3 regions of the Streptomyces sp. NPDC046303 genome follow, and region 1 is predicted to be linked to each of the others. Evidence: riboswitches for the same ligand, from Rfam matches in the RefSeq annotation. Region 1 holds a riboswitch; each other region holds the start of a gene.
The links. Region 1 has a riboswitch for cyclic di-AMP ahead of ACZ6I1_RS10460 (M23 family metallopeptidase). Riboswitches for the same ligand answer to the same signal wherever they lie in the genome.

Region 1 (9,299 bases):
CACCCGGCCGGGGTGCTCAAGCAGCGCATGCCCGTCGCCCAGGCGGTCGGCGCCGTGCTGGAGTCGGGCGCGCCCATGGTGTCCATCGCGGGCGGAGAGCCCTTGATGCACCCGCAGATTCACGAGATCGTGCGCCAGTTGGTGGCGAAGCGGAAGTATGTATTCCTCTGCACCAACGCGATGCTGCTGCGCAAGAAGATCGAGAAGTTCACCCCGTCCCCGTATTTCGCCTTCGCCGTGCACATCGACGGACTGCGCGAACGGCACGACGAGTCGGTGGCCAAGGAAGGCGTCTTCGACGAGGCCGTCGCGGCCATCAAGGAGGCGAAGAGGCGCGGGTTCCGGGTGACCACGAACTCCACCTTCTTCAACACCGACACCCCGCAGACGATCATCGAGGTGCTCAACTACCTCAATGACGACCTCCGGGTGGACGAGATGATGATCTCGCCCGCCTACGCCTATGAAAAGGCCCCCGACCAGGAGCACTTCCTGGGCGTCGAACAGACCCGCGAACTCTTCAGGAAGGCATTCGCGGGCGGCAACCGCAGGCGCTGGCGGCTCAACCACTCGCCGCTCTTCCTGGACTTCCTGGAAGGAAAGGCCGATTTCCCCTGCACGGCCTGGGCCATTCCGAATTACTCCCTCTTCGGCTGGCAGCGCCCCTGCTACCTGATGAGCGACGGCTACGTGCCGACGTACCGGGAGCTCATCAACGACACCGACTGGAGCAAGTACGGCCGCGGCAAGGACCCGCGCTGCGCGAACTGCATGGCGCACTGCGGGTACGAGCCCACCGCCGTCCTCGCCACCATGGGCTCCCTCAAGGAGTCCCTGCGGGCGGCCCGGGAGACGATCGGCGGGAACCGGGAAGCCTCACGAGGACCGGCGTGACCGCGACGCAGCCGCGGGAGGAGGGCGGCCGGGGCAAGGGCTTCGACCTCGGCGCCCTGCTGGCCGAGCGCGGCGGGGAGCGGTACGAGCTGCACTCCAGGCACCTCAACCACCAACTGCCCCGGATGCTGCACACCATCGGCTTCGACAAGGTCTACCAGCGGGCCGAGGGCGCCCACTTCTGGGACGCCGACGGCAACGACTACCTCGACATGCTCGCCGGGTTCGGCGTGATGGGCCTGGGCCGGCACCACCCGGTGGTCCGCCGCGCCCTGCACGACGTCCTGGACGCCCAGCTCGCCGACCTCACCCGCTTCGACTGCCAGCCGCTGCCCGGGCTGCTGGCCGAGAAGCTGCTCTCGTACAGCCCGCACCTCGACCGGGTCTACTTCGGCAACAGCGGCACCGAGGCGGTGGAGACGGCCCTGAAGTTCGCCCGGTACGCCACCGGGCGGCCCAGGGTCCTCTACTGCGACCACGCCTTCCACGGGCTCACGGCCGGATCGCTCTCGGTGAACGGGGAGGGCGGCTTCCGGGACGGCTTCGCGCCGCTGCTCCCCGACACGAAGATCGCGCTGGGGGACCTGGGCGCCCTGGAGCGCGAGCTCCGCAAGGGGGACGTGGCCGGCTTCGTCGTCGAGCCGATCCAGGGCAAGGGGGTGCTCGCCGCCCCGCCCGGTTTCCTGCTCGCCGCGCAGGACCTGCTGCGCCGCCACAAGGCGCTGCTGATCGCGGACGAGGTGCAGACCGGCCTGGGGCGCACCGGGGACTTCTACGCGTACCAGCACGAGCCGGGCGTGGAGCCCGACCTGGTGTGCGTGGCCAAGGCGCTCTCGGGCGGCTACGTGCCGGTCGGTGCGACCCTCGGCAAGGACTGGATCTTCAAGAAGGTCTACTCGTCCATGGACCGGGTCCTCGTGCACTCCGCGAGCTTCGGCTCCAACGCCCAGGCGATGGCGGCCGGGCTGGCCGTGCTGTCGGTCATGGAGGACGAGCGGCTCGTCGCGCGCGCCCGGGCCATGGGCGATCTGCTGCGCGGGCGGCTCGCGGCCCTGGTGGACGAGTACGAGCTGCTGCACGAGGTGCGGGGGCGCGGGCTGATGATCGGCATCGAGTTCGGCCGGCCGTCCTCGCTCGGGCTGCGCAGCCGGTGGGCCATGCTCCAGGCGGCCCGCAAGGGGCTGTTCGCGCAGATGGTCGTGGTGCCGCTGCTGCAGAAGCACCGGATCCTCACCCAGGTGTCCGGAGACCACCTGGAAGTGATCAAGCTCATTCCGCCGCTGGTCGTGGACGAGCGGGACGTCGACCGGTTCGTCGGCGCCTTCCGCGAGGTCATGGACGAGGCGCACGGCGGCTCGGGGCTCATGTGGGAGTTCGGCAGGACCCTGGTGAAGCAGGCCGTCGGCAACCGGTGACGGCCTGCCGGAGCCCTGCCGCTGCCCTGCCGGGGCGTGCGTGCCGGCGGGCCGGAGGGGTGCTTCGGACGCACCCCTCCGGCACGGGCCCTCAGTCGAGCAGCTGCCCGCGGAGGCGGTCGAGGGCCTGGGGGGTGAGCCCGAGGCCCTGCGCCAGGTAGCGGTCCGCTCCGCCCCAGGTCTCGTCGATGGTGTCGAAGGCCGCGGTCAGGTACTCGGCACGGGCGTCGAAGAGCGGGGCGAGGAGCTCCATCACCTCGGGCGACCGCGCCTCCTGCGCCTGGCTGCTGCGGTGGACCCGGTAGCGGCGGTGCGGAGCGTTCGACTCCAGGTAGTCCGCCACGATCGCCTCGCGCTCCACGCCCAGCGCCAGCAGGACGACGGCGATCGACAGGCCTGCCCGGTCCTTGCCGGCCGCGCAGTGCAGCAGGGCGGGGACGCTGTCCTCGGCGAGGGCGCGCACCACCCGCCCGTGCTCGGCGGTGCGGTGCCGGATGATCGTGCGGTACGACTGCGCCATCCGGGCCGCGCCCTTGCCCTCGCCCAGCACCGAGCGGAGCTGGTCCAGCCCGCCGTCGCGGACCATCTTCCAGAACTCCCGGCCGTCGGCCGGGTCCGAGAGCGGGATGTTGACGTTCCGTACGCCGGGCAGCTCGACGTCCGGCCCCTCCAGGGCGTGGTCGGCGACGTTGCGGAAGTCGAAGATGGTGTGGAGCCCGAGCGATGCGAGGAACTCTGCATCGGTTTCGGTGGCATGTGCCAGATGTCCGCTTCGGAACAGTCGTCCCGGCCTGACCTGTCGCCCGTCAGAAGTCGGCAATCCGCCCACATCGCGGAAATTGCGCACTCCGGACAGTTCCGGCTCCTGTATCCGCTGGGTCAAAGGAACTCCTCCGGTTCATGGTGGGACATCTGTCCGAATTGAGCTGGTTGGCTCCAACTTGCCATATCCGGCGGCGAGATCGGACGCGGCCCCGTGAGCCAGATCATACGGTGACCGTGAGTGCCTGATCGCGAAAGTCGAATGGCCCGGCCGGGGCGGTTGTTGACGGTGTGGAATAGACGGAGGGTGACCGGAATTCCGTCGGTCCCTCATCCCGGTGATTCCTTTGGGGAATTCATGGCTTGTTCCGTACGCCCGGACTCGATTACCTTCGCGATCGATCCGGGTGGACCGCCTAATCCTGCCGCCTCCCGGAAACCGCACCCGACTATTCACGCGCGCGGCAGGAGCGGGGGAACCAGGTAAGCCGCTGTTCCGGATCTTTCTCCGGAACGGCTAGGGGTGAAGCCGTACATGTTCCGTTCATGTGCGGCCGGACATCTCCAGTCCGAACCCGACAGCTCACCTCGCAGGCGACGGAGAGGAATTCGCCATGCCTGCAAAGGGTAAGCACCGCCGTCCGAAGTCCCGTTCGCTTTCCCGCGGTCTCGCCGTCGCCGGCACCGGTGGTGCGGCTCTCGCGCTGCCCCTGATGGGTGCTGCCGGCGCCAACGCGGCCACCGCTCCGGCCGCCGCCCCGGCCCTGGCCCCCGCCGTCGCCCCGCAGCTCCCGCTCGCGCTCCAGGCCGCGCCCGCCGCCGTGGAGGCCGCGCCGACCGTCTACACGGTCGTGCCCGGCGACTACCTCTCCAAGATCGCCGCGGAGCGCCACCTCGACGGCGGCTGGCAGCGGCTCTACGCCGACAACCGCGAGGCCGTCGGCAGCGACCCCTCCCTGATCCACCCGGGTCTGAAGCTGACCCTCGGCGCGAAGGCCAAGACGGCCCAGGCCCCGGCCCCGGCTCCGGCTCCGGCCGAGCGGTCCTCGACCGGTTCTGCCTCCGCCGGCGAGGGCTCCTCCGGCGAGCAGGACGCCCCGGCCCCCGCCCCGCAGCCGAAGCAGAAGCCGAGTGGCAGTGGCAGCGGCAGCGGCTCGTCCACCGCGGCGCAGGCCCCCTCCGGCGCCGGATTCGTCGCCCCGGTGAGCGGCGGGATATCCACCCAGTACAAGGTCGCGGGCGCCATGTGGTCCTCGGGCTACCACACCGGCGTCGACTTCATCGCCAGCTCCGGCACCACCGTCAAGGCCATCGGCGCGGGCACCGTGGTCTCGGCCGGCTGGGCCGGCGCGTACGGCAACGAGGTCATCATCAGGCACGCGGACGGCAACTACTCCCAGTACGCCCACCTCTCCTCGCTGTCCGTCTCGGTGGGCCAGAGCGTCACCGCCGGCCAGCGCGTCGGCCTCTCCGGCTCGACCGGCAACTCGACCGGCCCGCACCTCCACTTCGAGATCCGCACGACCCAGTCCTACGGCTCGGACATCAGCCCGGTGAACTACCTCCGCTCGAAGGGCGTCACCATCTGACGGCAGCGGCCGTCGGAGCACGAACACACGTCAGGCCGGGGCCCGAGGGGGGTCCCGGCCTGGCGTGTACTTATTCCTTATCCCTCGCGTGGTATAGATCACGGTCCGTCAACCCCTGCTTACGTTGGCGTAGGTCGTGTGCGCGGGTGAAGGATGTCGCTTTGTGGCAGCGACGACGACGACACTCAAGACCATCGGCTCGTACGCGGCGATCGGGGACAGCTTCACCGAGGGCGTGGGGGACCCGGGACCCGGGGATTCTTATCTCGGCTGGGCGGACCGGCTCGCCGTGCTCCTGGCCGACCAGCGTGACGAACACGACTTCCGGTACGCGAACCTGGCCGTGCGCGGCCGGCTCCTCGACCAGATCGTGGCCGAGCAGGTCCCGCGGGCCAAGGAGCTCGCGCCGGACCTCGTGACCTTCTGCGCCGGGGGCAACGACATCATCCGGCCCGGCACCGACCCCGACGACGTGGCGGAGCGGTTCGAGGCCGCCGTCGCCGACCTCACCGGGGCCGTCGGCCTGGTCATGATCACCACCGGCTTCGACACCCGGGGCGTGCCGGTCCTCAAGCACCTCCGGGGCAAGGTGGCGACGTACAGCGCCCACGTGCGCGCCATCGCCGACCGCTACGAGTGCCCGGTGCTCGACCTCTGGTCGCTGAAGTCCGTGCAGGACCGGCGGGCCTGGGACGCCGACCGGCTGCACCTGTCGCCCGAGGGGCACACGCGGGTGGCGCTGCGCGCGGCGCAGGTGCTCGGCCTGGAGGTGCCCGCCGACCCCGACCAGCCGTGGCCGCCGCAGCGGCCGCGCGGCTCGGTGGACGTGACCCGGGACAACATCCAGTGGGCCCGCGAGCACCTGGTGCCCTGGATCGGACGGCGGCTGCGCGGCCAGTCCTCCGGGGACCACGTCGAGGCGAAGCGGCCGGACCTCCTCCCGCTGTAGGGCGAGCCGCAGACGGGGACGGGGGCCGTAAGCGGAATCCTCGGGGGTGTCCGTGCGTTGGAAGGTCGTAGACCGACGACCGTCCCGACCCCATCCTCCCAGGAGGCGCCTTGACCGGCTCCCGTCCCCCGCGTCCCCTGCGTCCCCGGCTGCGTGCCCTGCGGCCCGAAGCCTTCGGCGCGGACCCGTCCGGCGAGCGGCTGGCCCGGATCCACCGCTCGCCGAACTTCGCCGACGGCGTCTTCCAGAACCCGCTCGGAGCCCGGACCAGGCCCTCGGGGTCGATGACGGAGTTCGCCAAGATCTACTTCAACCGGGAGCAGCGGGCACGGCGCACCCCCGGCGCGCCGGTACCCGTGTACCCGACGACCCTCGCGGAGCTGGCCAAGCCACCCGCCACCGGACTGCGGATCACCTGGATGGGCCACTCCAGCGTGCTCGCGGAGATCGACGGGCGACGCGTGCTGTTCGACCCGGTGTGGGGCGAGCGGTGCTCGCCCTTCCCCTTCGTCGGGCCCAAGCGGCTGCACCCCGTGCCCGTGCCGCTGGCCTCGCTGGGCCCGGTCGACGTCGTGGTGATCTCGCACGACCACTACGACCACCTCGACCTGCCGACGATCAAGGAGCTGGCCGGTACGGACACGGTGTTCGCCGTCCCGCTGGGCGTCGGCGCCCACCTGGAGCGCTGGGGCGTGCCGGCCGACCGGCTGCGCGAGCTGGACTGGAACGAGAGCACCAAGATCGCCGGGCTCACGCTCACCGCGACGCCCGCCCGGCACTTCTGCGGCCGGGGCCTGCGCAACCAGCAGCACACGCTGTGGGCCTCCTGGGTGGTCGCCGGGGACGAGCACCGGATCTACCACAGCGGGGACACCGGCTACTTTCCCGGCTTCACGGAGATCGGCGCAGAGCACGGGCCCTTCGACGCCACGATGATCCAGATCGGCGCGTACTCGGAGTACTGGCCCGACATCCACATGACGCCCGAAGAGGGCATGCGCGCCCACCTCGACCTCCAGGGCGGCACGCCGCACGGCACGATGCTGCCGATCCACTGGGGCACCTTCAACCTGGCCCCCCACTCGTGGAACGAGCCGGGCGAGGGAACCCTCACCGCGGCGGAGGGGGCCGGAGCCGCGATCGCGCTGCCGATCCCGGGCCAGCCGTTCGAGCCGGGCGCCGAGGGTGTTCCGGACCAGCCCTGGTGGCGGCCGTTCGTGGCGGGCGGCCACGGCGCGCCCGAAGTGTCCGTCGCGGCGGTGACCGCGGGCCGGGCGGCGGGCGTGATCCGCGAGAAGCCGGAGGCCGTCGGGTCCTGACGGAGGGACACCCCCCACCGGCGGACGGACCGAAAGCCCGACCGAAGGCCCGACCGGTGCGGGGCGACGGGGGCGGCGCCCCGGCACTCGGCGGGCGCGCGCTCGGCGTGCTCCCCGCCGGAAGGCGACCCGGGGGATTCGGGCGGCTGTACGAGCGCTCCACCGGGAGCGGGAAGCACCCCGGCGAACTTCCCCAACTGGGCGTCCGGGGCGGGAGGGTGCGGTCTAGCGTGGGTATCCGGTGATCAACACCGGGCCCCGGGATCGCTGGGGGCCGGGCCCCACGTACCGAGGACGCCGATGTCCGGACTCCGCGCCGCCCGCCACGCCCCGTCGAGACACGCCGTCACGGGGCCGGGCCGGCAGATACGCCCCCAGCTGGTCCGCGCCGCCGTCCTGCCCACGCTCGCAGCCGGGCTCAGCGGCGCCGCCGCGGTCATCTTCACGCTCCAGCTCGGCGGGGGAGCCGGGGACCGGGACGGCCGGCTCTGGCCCGTGCTCACCGGCTGCGCCCTCCTCGTCGTCGGAGCCCTCGCCGCGGCGCTGCTCGGCGCGCAGCGCGCCGCCAAGGCCGTACGGGACCGGTGCGAGGCGCTGCGCCGCTCCAGCGTGCGCGGGCGCCAGGAACTGCGGGGCGCCGCCGAGCGGCTGGAGCGCGGCGAGGTCCCGCCCCGCCCGGTGCGGGGCGGCCCGACCGGGCCGCCGGCCGGCGTCGACCCGGCGGGGGTGGACGAGTTCTGGCTGCTGTCCCAGGAGCTGCGCGGGGCACGGGAACAGGCCCACGCGACGCTGGTACGGCTGGCGGGACCGGCCACCCCGTCCGACAGCGAGCGGAAGGTCGAGGTTTTCGTCAACCTCGCGCGGCGCCTGCAGTCCCTCGTCCACCGCGAGATCTCGCTGCTGGACGAGCTGGAGGACACGGTCGAGGACCCGGACCTGCTCAAGGAGCTCTTCCACGTCGACCACCTCGCCACGCGCATCCGCCGCCACGCGGAGAACCTCGCCGTCCTCGGCGGCGCGGCCTCGCGGCGCCAGTGGACGCGGCCCATCGACCTGAGCGAGGTGCTCCGCTCCTCCGTCGCGGAGGTCGAGCAGTACACGCGGGTCAAGGTCGTCCCGCCGGCGGGCGGCAGCGTGCGCGGCCATGCCGTCGCCGACGTGGTGCACCTGCTGGCCGAGCTGGTCGAGAACGCCACGGTGTTCTCCGCCCCCGACACGGACGTGGTGCTGCGCGCCGAACGGGTCACCGCAGGGATCGCGGTCGAAGTGGAGGACCGCGGTCTGGGCATGCCGGCGGAGGAACAGCACCGGATGAACGCCCTGCTCGGCGACCCCGACCAGATCAGCGTCCGGAACCTGCTCGCGGACGGGCGGATCGGGCTGTTCGTCGTCTCGGCGCTGGCGCGGCGGCACGGGATCGCGGTGGAACTCAAGTCCAACATCTACGGCGGGATGCTCGCCGTACTGGTCCTGCCGCAGGAGCTGCTGGGCGCGGAGGCGCCGGGCGCCGCGGATGCGGCGGGCGGCTCCCGGGCCACCTCCTGGGGCACCGGGCGCGCGGCCCCGATGCCGCCGCCGCTGGAGCCGGTCCGCGTGACCCCGCCGCGCCCGCAACCGCGCGACCTGCTGCCGGAGGCGGAGCGGGCGCGTGCGGCGGAGCCGTGGCCGGGGGGCGAACCGACGCCGCCGGCGGGGCCCGCGCCCGGGCAGGGGCTTGGGCCCGGCGGTGGGCCTGCGAGCGGGCCGGGGGCCGTTCCGGGGGACGGGCCGGTGGTCCTGGCCGGGCCGGGTCCCGGCGCTGCGTCGGGTCTCGGGCTCGACTCCGGGAACGGGCCTGCGACCGGGCCCGGTCCCGGGGCTGCTGCGTCGGGTCTCGCCGAGTATGCGTCGGAGCGTGGGTCGGAGCCCGGTCACGTGCCGGGCGCCGAAGCCGTCGCCGGGCCCCGACAACGGTCGGCGAGTACGGCCGTGCACGTGCCCGTGCCCCGGTCCGGGGACGAGCCCGGGCCATGGCCCGGGTCAGGGCCCGAGCCGGTCCCCGGAGCCCCGGCCGGGGGCGGAGTGCAGCCCGGGCAGGCCGTGCCGGAACCGTGGCACCCGCCCGTACCGCCCGCCCCGGCCCCCGCCGGGACCGGCACTTCGGCCGGGGCCGTAGCCCTGCCCGGGCCGTGGGCCGAGCCCGGGCAGGCGCCCGTACCGCCCGCCCCGGCCCCCGCCGGGACCGGCACTTCGGCCGGGGCCGAAGCCCGGCCCGGGCGGTGGGCCGAGCCCGGGCAGGTGCCCGTACCGGCAGCCCCGGCCCCGGCCGGGACCGGGGCTCAGGCCGGGGCCGTAGCCCTGCCCGGGCCGTGGGCCGAGCCCGGGCAGGCGC
Region 2 (9,299 bases), on a different contig from region 1:
TCGGCGAACGTACCGGGCAACGGGCACTTCGAGCTGGTCCAGGGGGCCGGAGGCTCCCTCAACGGCACCACCAGCTTCGAGCGCACCAACTACTTCGAGACGATGCCGACCCACCAGCTGGAGCTCGCGCTGTGGCTGGAGGCGGACCGGATGGGTTCGCTGCTGGCTGCCCTGGACGAGGAGTCCATGGAGAACCAGCGCGACGTCGTCAAGAACGAGCGCCGCCAGCGGTACGACAACGTCCCGTACGGCACCGCGTTCGAGAAGCTGACCGCCCTCGCCTACCCCGAGGGCCACCCGTACCACCACACGCCGATCGGCTCCATGGCCGATCTGGACGCCGCCTCCCTGGAGGACGCGCGCACCTTCTTCCGTACGTACTACGCACCCAACAACGCGGTGCTGTCGATCGTCGGCGACATCGACCCGCAGCGCACGCTCGCCTGGGTCGAGAAGTACTTCGGCACCATCCCCTCGCACGACGGCAAGCAGCCGCCCCGGGACGGTTCGCTGCCCGAGGTCATCGGCCGCGAGCTGCGCGAGGAGGTCGTCGAGGAGGTCCCGGCGCGTGCGCTGATGGCCGCCTACCGGCTCCCGCACGACGGCACCCGCGAGTGCGACGCCGCGGACGTGGCGCTGACCGTGCTGGGCGGCGGCGAGTCCTCGCGGCTCCACAACCGCCTGGTGCGCCGCGACCAGACGGCCGTCGCGGCCGGGTTCGGCATGCTGCGGCTGGCCGGGGCGCCCTCGCTGGGCTGGCTGGACGTCAAGACCTCCGGCGGGGTCGAGGTCCCCGACATCGAGGCGGCCGTGGACGAGGAGCTCGCGCGGTTCGCCGCCGAGGGCCCGACGGCCGAGGAGATGGAGCGCGCCCAGGCGCAGCTCGAGCGCGAGTGGCTGGACCGGCTGAGCACGGTCGCGGGCCGGGCCGACGAGCTGTGCCGCTTCGCGGTGCTCTTCGGCGACCCGCAGCTGGCCCTGACCGCCGTGCAGCGCGTCCTCGACGTGACCGCCGAGGAGGTGCAGGCCGTGGCCGCGGCCCGGCTGCGCCCGGACAACCGCGCGGTGCTGGTCTACGAGCCGCTGGCCGGCTCCGACGAGTCCGCCGAGAACGACGACGAGAACGAGGGGGCGGAGCAGTGAGCGACACCGCAGCCGTCACGATGACCTTCCACCCGCGCCCGCAGGCCGGGGAACCGCAGCCGTGGGCCTTCCCGGCCCCCGACCGCTCGGTGCTGTCCAACGGCCTGACCCTGCTGCGCTGCCACCGCCCGGGACAGCAGGTGATCGCGGTCGAGGTCAACCTCGCCGCCCCGCTGGACGCCGAGCCCGAGGGCCTGGACGGCGTGGCGACGATCATGGCCCGCGCCCTGTCCGAGGGCACCGACAAGCACTCCGCCGAGGAGTTCGCGGCCGAGCTGGAGCGCTGCGGCGCCACCCTCGACGCGCACGCCGACCACCCGGGCCTGCGCGTCTCCCTGGAGGTCCCGGCCTCCCGGCTGCCCAAGGCCCTCGGCCTGCTCGCCGAGGCCCTGCGCGCGCCGGCCTTCGCCGACGCCGAGGTCGACCGGCTGGTGCGCAACCGGCTCGACGAGATCCCGCACGAGCTGGCCAACCCGCAGCGCCGCGCCGCCAAGCAGCTCTCCAAGGAGCTCTTTCCGGCCACCCTGCGCATGTCCCGCCCGCGCCAGGGCACCGAGGAGACGGTCGCCCGGATCGACTCCGCGGCCGTACGCGCCTTCTACGAGGCCCACGTACGCCCCGCCACCGCCACCGCGGTGGTCGTCGGCGACCTGACCGGCATCGACCTGGACGCGGTCCTCGCGGACACCCTGGGCACGTGGACGGGCGACACCGCCGAGCCGCTCCCGGTGCCTCCGGTGACCGCCGACGACACGGGCCGCGTGGTCATCGTGGACCGGCCCGGCGCCGTCCAGACGCAGCTGCTGATCGGCCGGATCGGACCGGACCGGCACGACCGGGTCTGGGCGGCCCAGGTGCTCGGCACGTACTGCCTGGGCGGCACCCTGACCTCCCGCCTGGACAAGGTGCTGCGCGAGGAGAAGGGGTACACCTACGGCGTGCGCGCCTTCGGCCAGGTGCTGCGCTCCACCGCCGACGGCAGGGGAGCCTCGATGCTGGCCATCAGCGGCTCGGTGGACACCCCGAACACCGCCCCGGCGCTCGACGACCTCTGGAAGGTGCTGCGCACGCTGGCGGAGGGCGGCCTGACCGAGACCGAACGGGACGTGGCGGTGCAGAACTTGGTGGGCGTGGCCCCGCTGAAGTTCGAGACGGCGGCCTCCGTCGCGGGCACCCTGGCCGACCAGGTCGAGCAGGAGCTCCCGGACGACTACCAGGCGCAGTTGTACGCGCAGCTCGCCGAAACCGGCACGGTGGAGGCGACTTCGGCGGTCGTGAAGGCCTTCCCGGCGGACCGCCTGGTCACCGTGCTGGTGGGTGACGCGGCGCAGATCGAGGAGCCGGTGCGGGCCTTGGGGATCGGACCGGTGAGCGTCGTCACCAACTGACGGCCTCCGTGCGGCCGAACGGCCGCACGGCGAGGGGCCTCGGCGGGCTTGTCCGCCGGGGCCCCTTTTGTCCGTTTAGTGGAGAGGTTGCTTTTATGTGGTGTGGCGTACGCAACAAAAGGGCGTGTCTGTTTGGCGATTGACTGATGATCCGCCTAGCGTCACCCGTGCTGTCCGTCAGTTGTACCCGCCGCATCCGCGGCACCGGGCAGCGATCGCCGAGTCCCCGTCAGGCGCGAGCCTGGGGAGCCGGGGGCCCACATCAGTCCCTGGGGTGAATCGGACCGCCTCGCAAGAGGAGGTCCGTAGGAGACCTTCCTGCTCCGAACCCGTCAGCTAACCCGGTAGGCGAGAGGGAAGGAAAGGATCAGCCCCTTCATGGCGTTTGGCAGTCGTGCCGCCGGTAAGCACCGTGGTTCCAGTCGTCTGAGCCGCAAGACCGCCGGCTACGCCGGCATAGCGGCCCTCGCCACCACTGGTGTCGTCGGCTCCCTCGCCGCCCCGGCCTTCGCCGCGGACAACGGCAACACCCACTCCGCCCCGGACAACGCGCTCGGCGCGGTCGTCGTCTCCGACGATCTCGCGGGCGACATCGAGGACCAGGCCGCGTCCCAGCGGCGTGCCGCCGAGCACGCCGCCGCCAAGGCGCAGGCCGAGGCCGACGCGAAGCAGCGGGCCGCCGAGGCCAAGCGCCTCGCCGAGGCCAAGGCGAAGGCGGAGCGCGAGGCCGCCGAGCGCGCCGCCCGCGAGGAGGAGCGCAAGCGCCTCAACACCTTCGTCTCCCCGCTCGACAGCTCGTACGTCAGCACGCAGTACAAGGCGGGCGGCGGCATGTGGTCCTCCGGCAGCCACACGGGCATCGACTTCCACGCCGCCTCCGGCACCTCTGTCCGCGCGGTGGGCGTCGGCGTCGTGGTCGAGGCCGGCTGGGGCGGCGCCTACGGCAACAACGTCGTGATCAAGCACAACGACGGTACGTACACCCAGTACGGGCACCTGTCCTCGCTGAGCGTCTCCGTCGGCCAGCAGGTCACCCCGGGCCAGCAGATCGGCCTCTCGGGCTCCACGGGCAACTCCAGCGGCCCGCACCTGCACTTCGAGGCTCGCACCGGTGCCGACTACGGCTCGGACATCGACCCGATCGCGTACCTGCGCTCGCACGGCGTCAGCCTCTGACCGCACCCCAGCGCTTCACCGAAGGCCCCGGCTCCCCGAGCCGGGGCCTTCGTGCTGCTCCACCGGAAACATGTTTGTCATTTCCGGCCGCTCTCGGAAATTATCGTGTGTTGCAATAGAGTCGCAGCACGCGCATGCGCGGCTTTGATGTGCGCGGCATTGGCATGGCGGTTGAATATCGGAAATAGCGGAGGTCCGGTCTTGCGTATTCCCGCGCACGCGGTATGCACAGCGATCCGCGACGACATCGTCTCCGGGGTCTTCGAGCCGGGCGGCAGGCTGACCGAGGAGGTGCTGGCCCGCCGGTACGGAGTGTCGCGGGTCCCCGTGCGCGAGGCGCTGCGGACCCTGGAGTCCGAGGGGTTCGTGACCACCCGGCGCCACGCGGGCGCCTGTGTGGCCGAGCCGACCGAGCAGGAGGCCGCCGACCTCCTCGAGGTGCGGATGCTGCTGGAGCCCCTGGCGGCCGCCAGGGCGGCCCGGCGGCGCACCGAGGCCCACCTGAAAGTGCTCCGCGGGCTGGTCAGGCTGGGTCAGGAGCGGGCCAGGCGGGGCCAGGGCGAGGACTTGCGCTCCCTGGGCGGCTGGTTTCACGAGACGCTCGCGCAGGCCTCCGGGAGCCCGGGCCTGATCGCGCTGCTCACGCAGATGCGGCACAAGCTGGCGTGGATGTACGTGGTGGAGGCGCCGGCCCGGCCGGTGGACTCCTGGGCGGAGCACGGGGCGATCGTGGACGCGGTGGCGCGGGGGGACGCGGAGCGGGCGCGGACGCTGGCGGCCCTCCACGCCGACCGGGCGGCGGGCGCGCACCGGCTGCGGGTGCGGGTGGCCGTGAGCACTTCGCAACCTGCCGTAAACATGCCGAGCGGCCGTCATTAACAGGGCCCGTATACAAAGGGACGGAAGGAGCGGTATTCGTGCGCCGCTGCCGCCCTTTTTCGTGATCGGTTCGGCCCCGGCGGGCTGAATTGTGCGCCGAATTCCCGAGGCGTCGAATTCACCCGCGTACATGTGCGTAGACGTGCGTCCACGCGAAAGCCGCGGCGCCCCGGATGGCGGGGGCCGCGGCTTTCGCGTGCGGGCCGAGCGGACCGTGTGGGTCGCTGCGGTGTGACGGTCGACGGAGGTGTCGAACCCGAAGGGTCAGACGGTCTCGGGGAGCTCCTCGAGCCCCTCGGCGACCAGCTTCGCGAGGCGGTCCAGCGCCACCTCGGCGCCTTCGGCGTCGGACGCGAGGACGATCTCCTCGCCGCCCTGGGCGCCCAGGCCCAGAACCGCCAGCATGGAAGCGGCGTTGACGGGGTCGCCACCGGCCTTGGCGATGGTCACCGGGACGCCGGAGGCGGTCGTCGCACGGACGAAGATCGAGGCGGGACGAGCGTGCAGGCCCTCGGCCCAGCCGACGTTGACGCGGCGCTCTGCCATGGTGATGCCCTTCAGGTGCTAACGGTTGTCTAGACCAGTCTCTCACGACGCCCGGAATGCTCCGACCGGCCTTCGGTCCGGATCCTCCGCCGTTCGACCTTCCCCAGCTTGCATCGTTTTGCCCCAGTGTGCCCGATGCGCCGCGCGCACGCTGCCAGGCGGTTTCCGGCCGTAAGGTAGGCCCATGACCACCGAGTCGGACCCCTCGTACCCGGCCCACTGGGAGGCGGACGTCGTCCTGCGCGACGGCGGCACCGCCCGGATCAGGCCCATCACCCCCGCCGACGCGGGCCGACTGGTCAGTTTTTACGAGCAGGTCTCGGACGAGTCGAAGTACTACCGCTTCTTCGCCCCTTACCCCCGGCTCTCCGACCGCGACGTGCACCGGTTCACGCACCACGACTACGTGGACCGGGTCGGCCTCGCGGCGACCATCGGCGGGGAGTTCATCGGCACGGTCCGCTACGACCGCATCGGCGCCGACGGACGGCCCGCCTCCGGTCCCTCCGACGAGGCCGAGGTCGCCTTCCTGGTCCAGGACGCCCACCAGGGCCGCGGGGTGGCCTCCGCCCTCCTCGAACACATCGGCGCGGTGGCCCGGGAGCGCGGCATCCGCCGGTTCGCCGCCGAGGTGCTGCCCGCCAACACCAAAATGATCAAGGTGTTCACGGACGTCGGCTACCAGCAGAAGCGCAGCTTCGAGGACGGCTCCGTCCACCTCACCCTCGACCTCGAACCGACCGCCGAATCCCTCGCCGTCCAGCGCGCCCGCGAACAGCGCGCCGAGGCCCGCTCGGTACAGCGGCTGCTCGCCCCCGGATCGGTCGCGGTGATCGGAGTCAGCCGCTCCGGCGCCGGCGTGGGCGCCGCCACCCTGCGCAACCTGCGCGACAGCGGCTTCCACGGCCACCTCTACGCCGTCAACGAGGAGGTCACGCGCGACCTGCTCGACGGCGTACGGGCCTACCGCACGATCGAGGCCATCGGCGCACCCGTCGACCTGGCGGTGATCGCGGTTCCGGCGGACCGCGTCCCCGAGGTGGTCGCGGCCTGCGGCGAACACGGGGTGCAGGGGCTCGTGGTGCTCTCCGCCGGGTACGGGGAGAGTGGCCCGGCCGGACTCGCCCGCCAGCGCGAACTCGTGCGCCAGGTCCGCTCGTACGGGATGCGGCTGATCGGCCCGAACGCCTACGGGGTGATCAACACCGCGCCGGAGGTGGAACTCAACGCCTCGCTGACGCCGGCGCCGATGCCTATGCGCGGCCGGACGGGCCTGTTCACGCAGTCCGGGGCGATCGGCATCGCCCTGCTCTCCGCCCTGCTGCGCCGCGGCGAGGGACTGTCCTCCTTCGTCTCCGCCGGCAACCGCGCCGACGTCTCCGGCAACGACATCCTCCAGTACTGGTACGACGACGAGGCCACCGACGTCGCGCTGCTCTACCTGGAAACCCTGGGCAACCCGCGCAAGTTCACCCGCCTCGCCCGGCGGACGGCAGCCGTCAAGCCGGTGGTCGTCGCCAAGGGCGGCCGCCACACCCCCGCCGGACACGTGGTCCCGGACACCAGGCTGCCGGACGCCACCGTCTCCGACCTGCTGCGGCAGGCGGGCGTGATCCGCGTCGACACGGTGACGGAGCTGGTGGACGCCGGGCTGCTGCTGGCCTCGCAGCCGCTGCCCGCCGGACCGCGCGTCGCGATCCTCGGAAACTCCGAGTCCCTCGGTGTCCTCACCTACGACGCCTGCCTGACCCAGGGCCTGCGGCCGCTGCCGCCGATCGACCTGACCACCGCGGCCTCGCCCGAGGACTTCCGTACGGCGCTGTCCGCGGCGCTGGCCTCCGACGACAACGACGCGGTCGTGGTGACCGCGATCCCGTGGGTCAACGAGCAGGATCCCGCGGACGACCTCGCCGATGCGCTGCGCGCAGCGGCGGCCGGGCACGCGGGCAAGCCGGTGGCGGTCGTCCACGTCGAACTCGGCGAACTGGCCGAGGCCCTGTCCGGCGGCTCCGCCCCCGACCCCGGCCCCGTGACGCCGTACGGGCCGCCGGCGCCGCTGCCCGGCGACCCCGCCGCGCCGCCCGTCGAGGCGCCGGACCGGGCAGAGCGGGGGCCCGGCACCACGATCCCGAGCTATCCCGCCGCCGAGCGGGCCGTGAAGGCCCTCGCCGAGGCCGTCCGGTACGGGCAGTGGCGGCGGGCCAACGCCGAGGCCGGGCACGTCCCCGAGTTCGAGGACATCGACGAGCCCGGTGCCGCCGCCCAGCTGGCGCGGCTGCTGGCCGACGTCGACGGCGGAGCCGTGCTCACGCTGGCCGAGTGGGACGCCCGCGAGCTGCTCGCGCGGTACGGGATCCTCGTCCTGCCGGCCCTGCCCGCACCCAGCCCCGACGCGGCGGTCCGCGCCGCCGGGATCCTCGGCTACCCGGTCGCCCTCAAGACCACCGCCCCGCACCTGCGCCACCGCGCGGACCTGGGCGGCGTACGGCTCGACCTCAGGGACGAGGCCGAGCTGAGGCGCTCGTACGCGGACCTCACCGCGCTGCTCGGGAAGCCGGCGGAGCTCCAGCCGGTGGTCCAGACGATGGTGCCCCGCGGGGTCGACACGGTCGTCCGCTCCGTCATCGACCCGGCCGCCGGCGCCGTCCTCTCCTTCGGGCTGGCCGGCGTCGCCTCCGAACTGCTCGGGGACACCGCCCACCGCCTGGTCCCGGCCACCGACCGGGACGCCGCCGGACTGATCCGGTCCATCCGGACCGCCCCCCTCCTCTTCGGCTGGCGCGGCAGCGACCCCGTCGACACCGCCGCCCTGGAGGAGCTGCTCCTGCGGCTGTCCCGGCTCGTGGACGACCACCCCGAGGTGGTCGCGGTCTCCCTGGAGCCCGTGGTCGTCGCCACCGAAGGGCTCTCCGTGCTGAGCGCCACCGTCCGTGTCGCGCATCCGCCCGCCCGCGGCGATCTCGGCCCGCGGACGCTTCCCAGTTACTGAGCGGATCCGGGCGGCGGCCGGGATGCCCCGTACGGGCCTTAGGATGGACCTCATGGCGAAATCCGGTACGACGACCCAGGGGCTGCGCACGGCGATCGAGCGCAGCGGCTACTACCCGGCCCTCGTGGCCGAGGCCGTGGAGGCCGCGGTGGGCGGCGAGCCGATTTCGTCGTACCTGGTCCACCAGGAGACGACCTTCGACTCCAACGAGGTCCGCCGCCACGTCACGGTGCTGGTCCTGACCGGCAACCGCTTCATCGTCAGCCACACCGACGAGCAGGCCGCGGACGCCGGGTCCCCGTCCCCGTACGCCACCACCTCCACCGAGTCGGTCAAGCTCTCCAGCATCTCCTCCGTGGTGCTCAGCCGCGTCGTCGCCAACCCGGAGTCCTACACGCCCGGCACGCTGCCCCGCGAGGTCGTCCTGACCATCGGCTGGGGCGCGGTCTCCCGGATCGACCTGGAGCCGGCCGCCTGCGGCGACCCGAACTGCGACTCCGACCACGGCTACACCGGCAACTCCACCGCCGACGACCTCAGCCTGCGGGTCAGCGAGGCGGGCGACGGCCCGGAGGCGGTGCGCCAGACGCTGGTCTTCGCGCAGGCGCTCTCCGAGGCCACGGCGGCCACGTCCTCTCCTTCCGCACGCTGATGGCCTACCCCGCGGCGCAGAACTGGCAGGACGAGCCGGAGCTGCTCGATCTCGCGACCGCGCCCGTCCCCGAGTACGGCACGGGCTCGCTCGCCGACCTGCTGCCCACCCTCGCGGCCGGCCAGGGCGTCCCCGGCTACTCCGCCGCCATCGCGGAGCTGACCCCCGCCGACCGGAACTGCGTGTTCCTGGTCGACGGCATGGGCTGGGAGCAGATCAAGGCCCACCCGGACGAGGCCCCGTACCTGACCTCCCTGCTCGGCAGCTCGCGCGGCGGCACCGGCCGCCCGGTCACCGCGGGCTTCCCGGCGACCACCGCCACCTCGCTGGCCTCGGTCGGCACCGGTCTGCCGCCCGCGCGGCACGGGCTGCCCGGCTACGCCGTGCGCAATCCGGCCACCGGCGAGCTGATGAACCAGCTCCGCTGGCAGCCGTGGACCTCGCCGAAGCCCTGGCAGCCGTACCCGACCGTCTTCCAGCAGGCCGACAAGGCCGGGGTGCACACCGCGCAGGTGTCCTCGCCCGC
Region 3 (9,299 bases), on a different contig from region 1:
GACGGAGGCCGAGGCGACGGCCATGGCTTTCATCCTGCTTTTCGCCGGTTTCGAAACCACCGTGAACCTCATCGGCAACGGCGTCCACTCCCTCTTCATGAACCCCGGCGAGCGCGAGCGCCTCCAGGCCTCGCTCGCGGCCGGCGAGAGCGCTCTGCTGGAGACCGGCGTCGAGGAACTGCTGCGCTACGACGGCCCGGTGGAGCTGGCCACGTGGCGGTTCGCCACCGAGCCGCTCACCCTCGGCGGGCAGTCGGTAGCGGCCGGGGATCCGGTCCTGGTCGTCCTCGCGGCCGCCGACCGCGACCCCGGGCGGTTCGCCGAGCCGGACACCCTCGACCTGTCCCGGACGGACAACCAGCACCTCGGGTACGGCCACGGCATCCACTACTGTCTGGGCGCTCCGCTCGCGCGACTTGAAGGACAGACGGCGCTTGCGACTTTGCTCACGCGTCTGCCAGATCTGGAACTGGCTGTTCCGCCCGCGGAGCTGCGCTGGCGCGGCGGACTGATCATGCGTGGCCTGCGCACCCTTCCCGTGCGCTTCACACCCCGAAACGTCTGAAGCACAACTGACCGGAAGTCAGCCGCCGACCGGAGTTGTGACAACCGTTCGAAGGCCGCTAGGTTCTGCCGTTACCCAGCCGTTATGCGAAAGGTGCAGCCTCATGCGTTCCGGGAACGGCCGCCACAGACGGCCCCGTCAGGTGCCCGCGATAGTCGTCACCGCCGGAGTCACCGGCTCCGCGCTGGCCCTGCCGCTGCTCGCCGCCACCAACGCCAGTGCGGCCGACACGTCCACGTGGGACAAGGTCGCCGAGTGCGAGAGCGGTGGCGCCTGGAGTGCGAACTTCGGCAGCGGCCAGTACGGCGGCCTGCAGTTCACCCAGGAGCAGTGGAAGAACGCGGGCGGCCTCGACTTCGCCGAGCGGGCCGACCTGGCGAGCCGTTCCCAGCAGATCGCCGTGGCCGAGCGCGTACTGGCCTCCCAGGGCCCGCAGGCCTGGCCGCTGTGCGCGGCTTCGGCCGGGCTGGACGGACAGGGCGCCGCCGCCGAGGTCGACCCCGGCCTGCCCGGCGGCTCCGTGACCCCGACCGCGCCCTCCCGCCCGGACGACACCGTGCCCACCACCGGCCCCGGCAAGGCGCCCACGGACTTCGGTGCTCCGACGCACCCCGCGCCGAGCCCCTCCGGCACCCCGTCGTACGCGCTCCCCGACGGCCCGCTGGCGCCCTCCCTCGGACTGCCCGTCATGCCCTCCCCGGACGCCCCCTCCACCGCTCCGGCCCCGGTGGACCCGACCGCGCCGACCACCCCCGTCCAGCCCGGCGAGACCACCGCGCCGCCGGTCGCCCCCGGCCTGCCCCCGGTGACCCCGGGCGCCCCCGTGGTCCCGGCGGACCCGACGGCACCGGCGGACCCGACGGCCCCGGCGACCCCGGGCGCCCCGGCCGACTCCACCGCGCCGCCCGCGACGGCCCCCGACGGCAGCGGCAAGCACCGCGGTGCGCCGGCCGTCGAGGTGCCGGCCGCATCTGATACCCCGTCCGAGCCCACCTACACGGTCAAATCGGGCGACAGCCTGGCCGCCATCGCGGACGCCAACGGACTCAAGGGCGGCTGGAACGCGCTCTACAAGGCCAATGAGCAGGTCATCGGCGGAGACGCCGATCTGATCAAGCCCGGACAGAACCTGGATCTAACCGCCGAATAAGGGCACTTCGGGCGGCCGTAAAGAGTTGATTGTCCGTTTCCTGCAAGTGAGACATGTGTCTCTTCCGGTCAACTGGCGTGTCCCGCCCGGGAGCTTCCGCAAACCCCGCCCTCACCTGCGCAAACACCCGTACGAAGAGCGCAAGTAGGGCCTGTTTCTCCCCGATGGGGCTCGTTGAACATCGGGGAGGGACCTGTCTACCTTCTGAATCGCTCGCCACCGCGAGCTCCTTCGACCGCATCGCCGAATCCTGCCGGCGGACGGGGGGAACAGTCGTCGCGTCAAGCGCCGAAGGCAGGAGCGGGGGAACCAAGGTAGGTGCCGGGAGCGGCCGTTGAGAGACGGTCACGCCACCGGCTAGGGGTCAAGACGTGCGCTGGACGCACGGCCGGGCAACTCACTCGCCCGAACCCGACAGCTCACCTCGCAGGCGTCGGTGAGGAGAATCTCCATGCTGCTTTCCGGCAAGGGCAAGCACCGCCGCGGTACCGCCATCGAGCGCACCGCCCGCCTCGTCACGCTCGCCGGTGTCGCCGGTGTGGCCGTCGCCGCCCCCCTGATGGCCGCGGGCACCGCCAGCGCCGCCACCGCTTCCGAGTGGGACAAGGTCGCGCAGTGCGAGTCCGGTGGCAACTGGGCCATCAACACGGGCAACGGCTACTACGGCGGCCTGCAGTTCTCGTCCTCCACGTGGGCCGCGTACGGCGGCAAGGCGTACGCCGCGCAGGCCAACCAGGCCTCCAAGGCCCAGCAGATAGCCGTCGCGGAGAAGGTCCTCAAGGGCCAGGGCAAGGGCGCCTGGCCGCACTGCGGCAAGGGCCTGTCGAACTCCTCCTACACCGGCGGCGGCTCGACCGAGACCGCCCCGAAGCCCGAGAAGAAGACCGAGCCCAAGAAGACCCAGCCGAAGAAGACCGAGCCGAAGAAGGAGACGAAGCGCTCCGAGGCTCCGACCACCCGTTCCGAGCGCTCCGAGGCCCCGGCCCCGAAGACCGGCAACGGCTCGTACGAGGTCAAGTCCGGTGACACCCTGGGCACCATCGCCGAGGCCAACGGCGTCCAGGGCGGCTGGGAGAAGCTGTTCGAGCTGAACAAGGACATCGTCTCGGACGCCGACCTGATCTTCCCGGGTCAGAAGCTGAAGCTCAGCTGAACACCGCGGCAATAGCCGCGGCAGCTCCCGCGGCACGCACCCTCCCCACCGCCCGGCGCGTCTCCCCCCACGCGCCGGGCGGCGGCGTGTGCGCGGACACGGCCGTGCGGATCGGACCGCTCGGATCCGGAGCCCTATGTCCCGGAAGAGGGGTATTCGGTCCCTTTTTCGTCCCAGGACCCGGGCGGTCGGCTGGTCGAGCACCCGGATCCGGTTAGGCTCTAGGCGGCAAGGCCATCCCACGGCCTGATGCCACCGCACACCCAGCGTCACATCCCAGAAGGAGATGCTCGTGCCGTCCATCGACGTCGTCGTAGCCCGGGAAATCCTGGACTCCCGAGGCAACCCCACGGTCGAGGTCGAGGTGGGCCTCGACGATGGCAGCACCGGCCGTGCTGCAGTTCCGTCCGGCGCCTCCACCGGTGCCTTCGAGGCCATCGAGCTCCGTGACGGTGACCCCAACCGTTACTTCGGCAAGGGTGTCGAGAAGGCCGTCCTCGCCGTCATCGAGCAGATCGGCCCGGAGCTCGTCGGCTACGACGCCACCGAGCAGCGCCTGATCGACCAGGCCATGTTCGACCTGGACGCCACCGACAACAAGGGCTCGCTCGGCGCCAACGCCATCCTCGGCGTGTCCCTCGCCGTCGCGCACGCCGCGTCCGAGGCCTCGGACCTCCCGCTCTTCCGCTACCTCGGCGGCCCGAACGCGCACCTGCTGCCCGTTCCGATGATGAACATCCTCAACGGTGGGTCGCACGCCGACTCCAACGTGGACATCCAGGAGTTCATGATCGCCCCGATCGGTGCGGAGTCCTTCTCCGAGGCGCTGCGCTGGGGCGCCGAGGTCTACCACACCCTCAAGAAGGTCCTGCACACCAAGGGCCTGTCCACCGGTCTCGGTGACGAGGGCGGCTTCGCCCCGAACCTGGAGTCCAACCGCGCCGCGCTCGACCTCATCATCGAGGCCATCAAGCAGGCCGGCTACACCCCGGGCAAGGACATCGCGCTCGCCCTCGACGTCGCCGCGTCCGAGTTCTACAAGGACGGCAAGTACGAGTTCGAGGGCCAGTCCCGCTCGGCCGCCGAGATGACCGACTACTACGCCGAGCTCGTCGAGGCGTACCCGCTCGTCTCCATCGAGGACCCGCTGTTCGAGGACGACTGGGCCGGCTGGAAGACCATCACCGACCGCCTGGGCGCCAAGGTCCAGATCGTCGGCGACGACCTGTTCGTCACCAACCCCGAGCGCCTGGCCCGCGGCATCGAGGAGGGCTCCGCGAACGCCCTGCTCGTGAAGGTGAACCAGATCGGTTCGCTGACCGAGACCCTCGACGCCGTCGAGATGGCCCAGCGCAACGGCTTCAAGTGCATGATGTCGCACCGCTCCGGTGAGACCGAGGACGTCACCATCGCCGACCTCGCCGTCGCCGTGAACTGCGGTCAGATCAAGACCGGCGCCCCGGCCCGTTCGGACCGCGTCGCCAAGTACAACCAGCTGCTGCGCATCGAGGAGATCCTCGACGACGCCGCGGTGTACGCGGGCCGCAGCGCCTTCCCGCGGTTTCGCCCGGCGAACCAGTAAGCGCGGCAAGGGCTAATCACGCTCTGCCTCCGTACGTCCCCGCACTCGGTCCCGTACCGTGTGCGGGGACGTATTGCGTAGTGCGTACACAGGGGAGGCGGACCAATGGCCGGGAACCGGGATCGGTTCTCCACCTTCTCCACCGCGACCAGGCTCAAGCAGCTCGGCGAGCGGACCGCCGCCCACGTCTACCGCTCGCAGTCGCGCCGCCAGGTCCGCCGCAGCCGGCTGACCGGCAGGGCCGCGCTGCTGGTGCTCGTCCTCTGTACCCTGGTCGTCGCCCTCGCGTATCCGATGCGCCAGTACGTCTCCCAGCGTTCGGAGATCGCGGAGCAGCAGCGGGCCGCAGCCGCCGCGCGGGAGCGCCTGGAGCGGCTCCGCGACGAGAAGGCCCGCTGGCAGGACGACGCCTACGCCGAGCAGCAGGCGCGCAAGCACCTGCACTTCCTGCGCCCGGGGGAGATCGGCTACATCATGACCGACCCCGGGGCCCAGGCGGCCGCCGAGCGGCACCGGACCGGCCAGGCCGGCTCCGACCGTCCCTGGTACTCCAACGTCTGGGACGGCGTCGACAAGGCCGACCGCCCGGGCGACTGACCCACACTCCCAGCACACCGAAACGAAGAGACTTACTCCAGGCATGCAGACGCCCCCGCCCCAGACCGACCGGACCGAGCCGACCGACGCGGACATCGAGGCGTTCGAGCAGCAGCTCGGCCGCCCGCCGCGCGGGCTGCGCGCCATCGCCCACCGCTGCCCCTGCGGCCAGCCGGACGTGGTGGAGACCGCGCCGCGGCTCCCCGACGGCACCCCCTTCCCGACGCTGTACTACCTGACGTGCCCGCGCGCGGCCTCCGCGATCGGCACGCTCGAGGCCAACGGCGTGATGAAGGAGATGCAGGCCCGGCTCGCCGAGGACCCCGAACTCGCCGCCGCCTACCGGGCCGCGCACGAGGACTACATCCGGCGCCGCGACGCCATCGAGGTGCTCCAGGGCTTCCCCAGCGCCGGCGGGATGCCGGACCGGGTCAAGTGCCTGCACGTGCTGGTCGGCCATTCGCTGGCCGCGGGCCCCGGCGTGAACCCGTTCGGCGACGAGGCCCTCGCCATGCTGCCGGAGTGGTGGGCCAAGGGCGCCTGCGTCACCCCGTGCGCGCAGAAGAAGGAAGAGGCGCAGTGACCCGGGTCGCGGCCGTCGACTGCGGCACGAACTCCATCCGCCTCCTGGTCGCGGACTACGACCCGGCCACCGGCGACCTGGTCGAACTGGACCGGCGGATGACCATCGTCCGGCTCGGCCAGGGCGTGGACAGGACCGGGCGGCTCGCCCCGGAGGCGCTGGAGCGCACCTTCGCGGCCTGCCGCGAGTACGCGGAGGTCATCAAGGAGCTGGGTGCGCAGAAGGTCCGCTTCGTGGCGACCTCGGCCTCCCGGGACGCGGAGAACCGTGCCGAGTTCGTCCAGGGCGTCCTGGACATCCTGGGCGTCGAGCCCGAGGTGATCTCCGGGGAGCAGGAGGCGGAGTTCTCCTTCACCGGCGCCACCAAGGAGCTCACCGCCCACGACCACCTGGAGCGGCCGTTCCTGGTGGTGGACATCGGCGGCGGCTCGACCGAGTTCGTGGTCGGCGAGGAGCACGTGCGGGCGGCCCGTTCCGTGGACGTGGGCTGCGTGCGGATGACCGAGCGCCACCTGGTCCAGGACGGGGTCGTCAGCGACCCGCCGACCGAGGCGCAGGTGGCGGCCATACGGGCCGACATCGAGGCGGCGCTGGACCTGGCCGCCGAGACGGTCCCGCTGGCCGAGGCCCGCACCCTGGTGGGCCTGGCGGGCTCGGTGACCACGGTCGCGGCGATCGCGCTGGGGCTGCCGGAGTACATGTCGTCGGAGATCCACCACTCCCGGATCTCCTACGAGCAGGTCCGCGAGATCGCCGGCCGCATGCTGACGACGACCCACGCCGAGCGCCTGGCGATCCCGGTGGTGCACCCGGGCCGGGTGGACGTGATCGGAGCCGGCGCCCTGGTCCTCCTGGCGATCATGGAGCGCATCGGCGCCTCGGAGGTCATCGTCTCCGAGCACGACATCCTCGACGGCATCGCGATCAAGGCCGCGGAAGAGGTCGAGGCCGACGAGCAGCGTTCCGGCCTGCCGGACCGCTGAACATCGGTACACGCATCGGTGCGGCGCGAAGAGGCCGAACGGCGGGTGGGCCAGGGGGCGTAGGGGGTTTCGAGAGGGGCTCGGGGGGTCCCGAAAGGCCCTCCGAGGGGTCCCGGACGCCGTGATCCACACGAAGTTCGTGAAGTTCTTCACAAGGAAAAGAGGCCTGATGGGCCAACGGAAGGGCCTTCGGGGCCCTTCCCGAGGCTCTCAGGCCCTTTTTCGTGCCCGTTCGTGCGATCGGCGGACGCGACGGGTTCCGTGTCGGAGGTATGGACGAAGGCCGGTGGTCCAGTCCGGTTGAAGGCCTGGAGGCCAGTTCAGGACGGGTGAACAACGACTCCCGTTACACCGTGGTTCCCGTTGCGCGCCATGACCTCCGTCACGTGGGCGGCGGAGTGTAGCAGAGGCCTTCCGACACCTTGTGAAGGGGCTCACGAGCGACACCCCATTGGGTGCTGGATACTCGTTCCATGAGCACCACGGAGCGTCCCAGGATCCTCGTTGTAGGAGGTGGGTACGTAGGCCTGTACGCAGCCAAGCGCATCATGAAGAAGATGCGTTACGGCGAGGCGACCGTCACGGTCGTCGACCCGCGCTCGTACATGACCTACCAGCCCTTCCTCCCCGAAGTGGCCGCAGGCAGCATCTCGCCTCGGCACGTCGTCGTCCCGCTGCGACGCGTGCTGCCCAAGGCTGAGGTACTTACCGGCCGGGTCACCAGCATCGACCAGGACCGCAAGGTCGCCGTCGTCACGCCGCTGGTCGGCGAGGCGTACGAGCTGCCCTTCGACTACCTGGTGATCGCGCTCGGCGCCGTCTCCCGCACCTTCCCGATCCCCGGCCTCGCCGAACAGGGCATCGGCATGAAGGGCGTCGAAGAGGGCATCGGCCTGCGCAACCACGTACTCGAGCAGCTGGACAAGGCCGAGTCCACGACGGACGAGGACGTCCGCCGCAAGGCCCTCACCTTCGTCTTCGTGGGCGGCGGCTTCGCCGGCGCGGAGACCATCGGCGAGGTCGAGGACATGGCCCGCGACGCCGCGAAGTACTACGCCACGATCAAGCGCGAGGACATGCGCTTCATCCTGGTCGACGCGGCCGACAAGATCCTTCCCGAGGTCGGGCCCAAGCTCGGCACCTGGGGCAAGGAGCACCTCGAGTCCCGCGGCATCGAGATCTACCTCAACACCTCCATGGACTCCTGCGTGGACGGCCACGTGGTGCTGAAGAACGGCCTCGAGGTCGACTCCAACACCATCGTGTGGACCGCGGGCGTCAAGCCCAACCCGGTGCTGGCCCGCTACGGCCTGCCGCTGGGCCCGCGCGGCCACGTCGACGCCGAGCCCACCCTCCAGGTCAAGGGCACGGACTACATCTGGACCGCCGGCGACAACGCCCAGGTGCCCGACCTCGCCGCCCGCAAGGCCGGCGTGGAGAACGCCTGGTGCCCGCCGAACGCCCAGCACGCGCTGCGCCAGGCCAAGGTCCTCGGCGACAACGTCATCTCCGGCATGCGGGGCTTCCCGCAGACCGACTACGCCCACTCCAACAAGGGTGCGGTGGCGGGCCTCGGCCTCCACAAGGGCGTCGCGATGATCGTCATGGGCAAGATGAAGATCAAGCTCAAGGGCCGGCTCGCCTGGTACATGCACCGCGGCTACCACGGCATGGCCATGCCGACCTGGAACCGCAAGATCCGCGTCTTCGCCGACTGGACCCTCGGCATGTTCCTCAAGCGCGAGGTCGTCTCCCTCGGTGCGCTGGAATCCCCGCGCGAGGAGTTCTACGAGGCCGCCAAGCCGGCCCCGGCTCCCGCCGCGGCCGCGGCGCCGGCCCAGAAGGCCAAGGCCTCCTGACCCGGGCCTGACCGGAACACCCCCAGCACGTCCCCGAAGGGGCCGCCCGCCATCCGTGGTGCGGGCGGCCCCTTCGGCATGTCCCGCCCCGCGAATGGGTAGGCCGCTCTGTCGGAGCTTTCTGGAGGTGCCTACGATGACCGACGCCGCGCCGCGGCTGGCCGCACTAGCCGAGACCCTGCTGGGCGCCCCGCTGCCCGTCCGCATACGGGCCTGGGACGGCAGCGAGGCCGGGGCCCCCACCGGTCCCACGCTGGTGCTGACCCACCGCCGGGCCCTGCGCCGCATGCTGTGGAAGCCGGGCGAGCTGGGGCTGGCGCGCGCCTGGGTCGCCGGGGACCTCGTCGTCGAGGGCGACCTCTTCGACCTGCTCGACCGGGTGGCCGGGCTGCTCTGGGAGCGGGAGGCCGCCGCCGCGCCCACCGCCCCCGCCAAGCACGCCCGGCTCGCCCGCGCCGGCAGCACCCTCGCCCTGCTGCGCGACCCGGCCGCGCGGGCCGCCGTACGCGACCTCGCCACGCTGGCCCGGCCGTGGCCCGCGCCCGCCCCGCCGTCCGAGGAGGCCCCCCGCCGCAGCGGGCCCATACACTCCAAGGTCCGCGACCGCGCGGCCGTCAGCCACCACTACGACGTCGGCAACGAGTTCTACGGTCACGTGCTCGGGCCGTCCATGGTGTACTCCTGCGCCTACTGGAGCCCCGGGGCCACCCTGGAGGAGGCCCAGCGCGACAAGCTCGACCTGGTCTGCCGCAAGCTCGCCCTCACGCCCGGCGCCCGCCTCCTGGACGTCGGCTGCGGCTGGGGCTCCATGGCCCTGCACGCCGCCC

Region 2: linked by a shared signal. The riboswitch ahead of ACZ6I1_RS14955 (M23 family metallopeptidase) and the one ahead of ACZ6I1_RS10460 (M23 family metallopeptidase) in region 1 are both predicted to bind cyclic di-AMP.
Region 3: linked by a shared signal. The riboswitch ahead of ACZ6I1_RS05205 (transglycosylase family protein) and the one ahead of ACZ6I1_RS10460 (M23 family metallopeptidase) in region 1 are both predicted to bind cyclic di-AMP.

What each region holds. Positions count from the first base shown of each region.
Region 1 covers NZ_JBVJFA010000008.1:24,011-33,309, reverse strand. Annotated here, with positions in the region: gene hpnH (adenosyl-hopene transferase HpnH) at 1-894, shown strand, start outside; gene ACZ6I1_RS10470 (aspartate aminotransferase family protein) at 891-2,309, shown strand; gene ACZ6I1_RS10465 (tyrosine-protein phosphatase) at 2,401-3,192, opposite strand; cyclic di-AMP (ydaO/yuaA leader) riboswitch at 3,508-3,683, shown strand; gene ACZ6I1_RS10460 (M23 family metallopeptidase) at 3,686-4,660, shown strand; gene ACZ6I1_RS10455 (SGNH/GDSL hydrolase family protein) at 4,824-5,609, shown strand; gene ACZ6I1_RS10450 (MBL fold metallo-hydrolase) at 5,720-6,928, shown strand; gene ACZ6I1_RS10445 (sensor histidine kinase) at 7,229-9,299, shown strand, end outside.
Region 2 covers NZ_JBVJFA010000012.1:87,987-97,285, reverse strand. Annotated here, with positions in the region: gene ACZ6I1_RS14965 (M16 family metallopeptidase) at 1-1,143, shown strand, start outside; gene ACZ6I1_RS14960 (M16 family metallopeptidase) at 1,164-2,531, shown strand; cyclic di-AMP (ydaO/yuaA leader) riboswitch at 2,738-2,897, shown strand; gene ACZ6I1_RS14955 (M23 family metallopeptidase) at 2,910-3,707, shown strand; gene ACZ6I1_RS14950 (GntR family transcriptional regulator) at 3,909-4,586, shown strand; gene ACZ6I1_RS14945 (HPr family phosphocarrier protein) at 4,851-5,132, opposite strand; gene ACZ6I1_RS14940 (bifunctional acetate--CoA ligase family protein/GNAT family N-acetyltransferase) at 5,317-8,121, shown strand; gene ACZ6I1_RS14935 (DUF5998 family protein) at 8,174-8,773, shown strand; gene ACZ6I1_RS14930 (alkaline phosphatase family protein) at 8,773-9,299, shown strand, end outside.
Region 3 covers NZ_JBVJFA010000004.1:13,317-22,615, reverse strand. Annotated here, with positions in the region: gene ACZ6I1_RS05215 (cytochrome P450 family protein) at 1-565, shown strand, start outside; gene ACZ6I1_RS05210 (LysM peptidoglycan-binding domain-containing protein) at 669-1,715, shown strand; cyclic di-AMP (ydaO/yuaA leader) riboswitch at 1,992-2,163, shown strand; gene ACZ6I1_RS05205 (transglycosylase family protein) at 2,167-2,868, shown strand; gene eno (phosphopyruvate hydratase) at 3,155-4,450, shown strand; gene ACZ6I1_RS05195 (FtsB family cell division protein) at 4,556-5,047, shown strand; gene ACZ6I1_RS05190 (DUF501 domain-containing protein) at 5,091-5,630, shown strand; gene ACZ6I1_RS05185 (Ppx/GppA phosphatase family protein) at 5,627-6,613, shown strand; gene ACZ6I1_RS05180 (NAD(P)/FAD-dependent oxidoreductase) at 7,087-8,472, shown strand; gene ACZ6I1_RS05175 (class I SAM-dependent methyltransferase) at 8,609-9,299, shown strand, end outside.